Prosthecobacter debontii: one gene and its partner. The protein of the gene in region 1 binds, or shares a complex with, the protein of each later gene. Links are inferred from orthologs where the notes say so. Each region holds a gene or a part of one and is shown on either strand. Other genes may lie near its edges. The genes, in order: xseA and xseB.

Region 1 (3,207 bases):
AAAAAGGCGGAACCCTTGGGGAGTTCCGCCTTTTGGCTACAAACACCTAACTGAATCAAAATCAGGCCGCATCTTTCTTGGGCGCGTCAGCCTCCTTCTTGGGAGACTCTCCTTCGAATTCTGGGCGCTCCTTACCTGGAGCTTTGTCACCATCTTGTGAAGGGGGACGGCGGAAGCCGCCTTCACCACCGCCATCGGGCCCTCGACGGGGACCACCTTCACCACCAGGGCGCCGATCTCCGTCACCTGGACCACGTCCGAAGCCTGGCCCCCCCTGCCCGCCTGGGCCACGCATCATATTGCGGATCCGCTCCATTCCAGCTCGCATCTCGTCTTTGGTGAGTTTGCCATCGGCATTTTCGTCCACCCGAGAAAAGCGAGTTTCGATCTCCTGTTTGGAGAATTCCACATACTCTTCTTTGCTGACGGAACCATCTGCGTCTTTATCCATGCGGCCAAAGATTTCGTCCATGGGTGGGCCGCCGGGGCCTCCTGGAGGGCCACCTTCTGGACGACGCCCGCCTTCGGGGGGTTGTGGGCGCTCTCCATCAGGTCTTGCTCCTCCCTCGGGAGAGCCGCCCGGTGGACGGCGGAAACCACCTTCCTTGCCCTCCCCATCGGGCCGACGAAAACCGCCACCTTCACCTGGGCGCCCACCGCGCATGCCTTCCCGCATCTTCTCTGCCACGGAGGCCATTTCAGCCTGGTCCACGTAGCCATCGCTATTCGTGTCCATGCGGGCGAAACGCTCGTCGTTTCCTTCGCGCTGAGACATCGCACCAAATTCTTCCTTGCTGATCTTGCCGTCACCATTGGCATCCGCCCGCTTCAAAAACTCGGCGAGACGGCCACCGCCGCGGCCTTCGCCTTCAGGAGGCGGACCTTTGGGGGCACCTTCTTGAGCGAAGGCAAGACTGGCGCTCAGAGAGAGTAGGCCCAGGAAACAAAAAGGGGTCTTGGATGATTTCATAGTTGGATAGGCTGAGTGTTATCGACAGCACTCACTCCAACCCAGAAGGCTCAAATCGGTTGCGCAACCTTTCAAAAAAAATCGTCCTCTCATTGAACGATACTTCTCACCTCGCCTTTTTGAAGACGTGTGATCAGCACCTGCCCGTCCGCAATTTCATCCGCGTCGCGCAATACCCTGCCCTCTTCATTGGTTGTGTAGGAAAAGCCTCGAGCCAGGATCGATTCAGGACCGAGATTGCGGAGCACATCCGTGCGTGCTTTCACTCGATCTTCGAGTCGGTCTAACCGATGAATCAGTTGCTGTTGCAACCGTTGAGCTTGCTGCGCCACCCGATGCTCAGACTCACTCAAAAGCACGCGCGGATGATGAGCCATCAGCACTTGCTGCCGCTCAACGAGCTGATCCAGTAGGTCTTGCAAGCTCAGCCTCGAGGCATCTTTCATCCGATACTCGATGTCATCCGCCGTCTGCTCAGCGGCTTGGAGCTGATGCTCGGGTGCCGTCTTCAAAGCACCGCGAGCCATGAAATCCAAGACCTGCTCATGATGCGTGAGCGTGTAGTCCATACGCGAGCTGATCTGTCGAGACAGCGACTCGAAATGCCTCATCAGTTCCGCGCGATCTGGAGCCAACAGCTCCGCTGCCGCACTGGGTGTAGGCGCACGCAGATCGGCGACAAAATCGGCAATCGTGAAATCAATTTCATGCCCCACGGCTGAGATCACAGGAATCCGTGAGTCAAAGATAGCCCGCGCGAGAGACTCTTCATTGTAGGCCCAGAGATCTTCTATGCTACCGCCGCCCCGTCCGATCACGATCGTGTCCGGTTGTGGTATCCCGTGCCGCTCAGCTTCATTCAGGACTCTCAATGCCTGAATCGTTTCTCGTTCCACGCCTTGGCCTTGGACCCGCACCGGATAAACCATGACGTGAATCCATGGAGCCCTGCGAGTCAAGATATTCAGCATGTCCTGAATCGCCGCCCCCGTGGGTGAGGTTACAAGCGCCACCACACGCGGATATTTGGGGATGGCTTGCTTGTGCTCGGCATCGAAGAGCCCCTCTTCATAGAGACTCTTTTTCAAAGCCTCAAACCGGGCCTGGAGGCTTCCCTGGCCCTTCATTTGGGCCTGCTTCACCACCATCTGATACTGACCACGTGCTTCATAGACGGAGATAGTTCCGTAGAGCTGCACCTGCGCCCCTTCCGTCAGCCTCACCCCTGTACGGGCCGATCCGCGAAACATCACACAGGCAAGCTGAGCACCGGCATCCTTCAGGGTGAAATACTGATGCCCGCTACTCTGGAGTCGATGATTGCTGATCTCCCCCTCCACCCACACGCTGCCGATGCGGCCCTCCAACACATCGCGAATCTCACGCGTGAGCTGGGTGACGGAGAGGACATCTTCAGGTTCGGTCATGTTCTCGTGTCTCTAGCGTGGCCCCGCTCCACTGCCAGCAAGAAAATAGCTGGATTAAAACCGCCCCATAAAAAAGCTCCACACCGCACCTGCAGTGCCGAGCCAGCAGCGCCCCACTTCGATCAATCCCAATCCTGGCGTCGGCGAGGCGGCAATGAACAACCCAATGATCAACATCACATTCACGAGAAAGATGAGCAGCATAGAAAAGAACTCGCCATTCCGCTGCAGGTCACTCTGCTCGATCACCACCGTCTTCCAGGTGAAGGTGGCATGAAAGCACCACGTCAGGCCGAGTAAGATGTAGAAAAACCAGACGGGTTTAAAACGCAGCGCCGTTTCTCCCAGAGAGAGGTGATGCATGCCGTGGAGATTCCATACCATCCCAGCGACTCCAAAAAGGATGAGCACGACCAATGAATAAAAGGGCAAGAGGTAAGGAGCCAGGGTGATCCAGGTGTTCGACTTATTCGTCTCCACATAGCCTCCGGTCGCGGAGAAGTCCCAATCCAAAATCTTTCCACCGAAAGCGCGTGCCACCAAGAGATGACTCACTTCATGGCCGAACACATAACTCCGAACAGGACGCCAACCTGTGACATACCCCACCGTCCAAGCCACGGCTCCGATCATGAAAAATATCACCTCCTCGGAACGCCAGAACTCCAGTCGGAACACGGCACGCGATAGCATTTCTACCAGCGTCAGCGCTGTCACCAGTCCCAGGGGAAATAACAACAGCACCGCGATCAATCGCTTCAGTTTTTTGATTTTCTCATGCTTCTGGATTTTCGGGTGCCTCTTCAAAGT
Region 2 (3,074 bases), on another replicon or contig:
GACTTCACGGACGATTTTACGTCCGACGGCGGCCGGGGAGTCCAGAGCCACTTGGGCTTGGCTACCGACTGTGGCAGCGGACATAAACAGGGCGACCAAAAGCGGTCGCAGTGCGTATTTGGAGGAAGAGATAACTCCGTGAATCATAGCAGCGTGTGGTGTTCGGGAGGAGACTGATGCGTGCATCCCACTGCGTGCAGAGGGAGCAGCGCAGTAATGCTAACCTTCACCATAGGCGTCAAGGTGTAAAAACAGGTTTGACCTCTAATAGATGCAAATAAATCACTGAAAATGTAGTCTGATGCCTTACTTGACCACTCAAACAGTCAGTGGTGTTTGTGAAGTGAGGGGTCAGCGGAAGAGCTCGCGAAAAAAGCCGCGGGTTTCTTTGCGGGCGTTATCCGTCCAATCCCAGGCTTTGCGAGCGGCTCGTTTGACCGCTTTGGCCGCGCGTTCGCCTTCTTCGCCTTCGGCAGTGACTGTCGAGGATGGGACTTTAGGTGTCCAATCTTGGAAGCTTACCGCCCCTGTTTCAGCCGAGATCACGATGAATCCGACTTCGTAACCCGTGTTATCCTTCAAGGCGAGGCCCCATTCAGGGAGGCCGGTCTCGGAATTGCTGGCCAGTTGGTAGTCGATGCTGGCAAAGGTGGCTTGGGCTAGAGCAGCGGATTTGGCAGCGATGATGCGGGCATCGGCGCTGCGATACCGCACCTTCGAGAAGTCCAGAAGTTTACCAGGCACACGGTCGAGGACACGAGAGCCCGCCCCTGCGGCTTGGGCTTGCCATTGACCCGCTTCGAGTTTCACTGAGATACGCAGGACTTCTTCAGGCCGGAAGGCATCGCGGGAGTAGGCGGTCCATTCGGTGGGTTCGCCAGTGGTCCCGGTGCCTTTGAGCAGCAGGAGATTATTGGCAATGGCCGAACCGAAACTCTGGGCCACAGCCACGGGGATTTCGGGGTTGGCATGAACTGGCGAAAGGCTGGCGATCAGAAAAAGCGGTAGGGTTAAAAACAGGTGTCTCATGGCTGGCGATAGCATAGAAAGGGGCGCGAAATGAATCAAGACAGGTTTGGTCTTGTGAATAACGCTGGTTTTCGTGCTTGCGGGGGCGGTGTCTGTCCTGATAATGCGCCCCCCTTCGAGCATCCTTTTTTGCATGAGCGCATCCCAACCTTCCGACATCTCTTTTGAACAGGCTATGGAACGCCTGGAGGAGATCGTTGCGCAGATGGAAGGGGATCGTTTACCGCTGGATGAAATGGTGGCCAGCTATGAAGAAGGCATGCGCCTTCTGAAAGTTTGCCGTCAGCGCATTGAAAACGCCCGTCGGCGGGTCGAGATCATTACGGCTGATGCCGAAGGCAAAGCCACCACAGCGGCCTTCGATCCCGCCTTGGTTGAAGCCTCCCTCCCCGAGGAAAAATCACGGCCAGCTTCTCCGGCTCGCAGGAAAAAACCTGTTGAGTCTGAAGAAGATCCTGACGACATCCGACTTTTTTGACATATCACGTGGACACCACCCTGCCAGACATCACTTGCCCTGCTGATCTCAAAGCCCTGCCGCTGGAAAAGCTCCCAGCCTTGGCTGAAAAGATCCGCTCCACCCTGATCGAGACCCTTAGCCAGACCGGGGGGCATCTCGGGCCTAACCTGGGCGTGGTGGAGTTAACCATCGCCATGCATCGGGTGTTTGATACCCCGAAGGACAAGTTCGTCTTTGACGTCGCCCACCAGGGATATGTCCATAAAATGCTGACTGGGCGCTGGGATAAGATCCACACCATCCGCCAGTATGAGGGGCTGAATGGCTTTTTACTGCGCAGTGAAAGCGAGCACGATTGCTACGGAGCAGGGCATGCTGGCACCGCCCTGGGCGCTGCTCTGGGGATGGCCTCGGCTCGCGATCTGAAAGGTGGCGATGAGCACGTCGTGTGCGTCTCAGGAGATGCGGCTTTTACCTGCGGCCCCGTGTTTGAAGCGCTGAATAACATCTCTTCACACACGAAGCGCCTGATTACGGTGCTCAACGACAATGAGTGGAGCATTGATCGGAACGTCGGGGCGATTGCCAAATATTTCAATACCATCGCCACCCACCCGGGTTTCACCAACCTGCACGACAAGGCGGCCAAGTTTGTGGAGTTCGTCCTCGGCGGCGGAGCTCGTAAGCTGGCCGAGCGGGTGGAAAATTCGGCTAAAGGACTCCTGCTTCCTCAGAGCGAAGGCGCTCACAACCGCAGTGTTTTGTTTGAGGAGTTCGGCATCCGTTATTACGGCCCGATCGATGGCCATGATATCCCTCTGCTGATCCAGACCTTCGAGTTTCTGAAGAATCAAAACGAGCCGGTCATCCTGCACATCCTGACCGAGAAGGGCCGCGGTTATAAACCAGCCCTCGAAGATCCAGGTAAATTCCATGGACTGGGCAAATACAACATCGAGACAGGCGAGGTTCAGGCGACCGATAAGCCGACCTATTCGCAGATTTATGCCCGGACGGTGACCGACTTTGCCAAAGAAGATCCAAAGATCGTCGCCATTACGGCAGCCATGCCGGGTGGCACGGGCTTGATGGCGTTCAAAAAAGAAATCCCTGAGCGTTACTTTGATGTCGGGATCGCCGAGGAGCACGCTGCCCTCTTTGCCTGCGGTATGGCGACTCAGGGGCTGCGTCCTTTCCTAACCATCTATTCGACCTTCATGCAGCGTGCCATCGACATGATCATTCATGACATGGCGATCCAACATCTGCCCGTGCGCCTGTGCATGGACCGCGGTGGTTTGAGCGGTGATGACGGCCCGACTCACCACGGCCTGTTCGATATCTCTTATCTCCGGGGCATTCCTGGGCTAGTTCACATGCAGCCGAAGGATGAAGACGAGTTTGTGGATATGCTCTGGACGATGGCTAATTACGATAAAGGGCCGATCGCCATTCGTTATCCTCGTGGCAATGGCCCGGGTGTTACTCCGAAGGCGAAGCCGCAGCTCCTCGAGATCGGAAAAGCCGAGGTGGTGGCGGATGGCGCAGATATCGCTTTGATTGCTTTGGGCGATATGTTCGCCAT

What was found.
Region 2: the proteins of xseA (region 1) and xseB are in contact, whole or in part, in a cryo-EM structure (PDB 8TXR), measured with the Escherichia coli proteins. The link is inferred for Prosthecobacter debontii from one-to-one orthologs.

What each region holds. Positions count from the first base shown.
Region 1 is NZ_FUYE01000004.1:24,105-27,311, reverse strand. What follows is about bases 229-3,115. They hold xseA (exodeoxyribonuclease VII large subunit), read right to left. Parts: upstream 2,398-3,115; coding sequence 1,060-2,397; downstream 229-1,059. Other genes in these bases: B5D61_RS06850 (hypothetical protein), read right to left, coding at 2,452-3,115; B5D61_RS06860 (EF-hand domain-containing protein), read right to left, coding at 229-970. Outside these bases: more of B5D61_RS06860, read right to left, coding at 62-228; more of B5D61_RS06850, read right to left, coding at 3,116-3,207. UniProt on the Escherichia coli protein: Bidirectionally degrades single-stranded DNA into large acid-insoluble oligonucleotides, which are then degraded further into small acid-soluble oligonucleotides.
Region 2 is NZ_FUYE01000016.1:17,040-20,113, forward strand. What follows is about bases 81-2,834. They hold xseB (exodeoxyribonuclease VII small subunit), read left to right. Parts: upstream 81-1,162; coding sequence 1,163-1,507; downstream 1,508-2,834. Other genes in these bases: bamA (outer membrane protein assembly factor BamA), read right to left, coding at 81-84; B5D61_RS19540 (hypothetical protein), read right to left, coding at 352-1,029; dxs (1-deoxy-D-xylulose-5-phosphate synthase), read left to right, coding at 1,516-2,834. Outside these bases: more of bamA, read right to left, coding at 1-80; more of dxs, read left to right, coding at 2,835-3,074. UniProt on the Escherichia coli protein: Bidirectionally degrades single-stranded DNA into large acid-insoluble oligonucleotides, which are then degraded further into small acid-soluble oligonucleotides.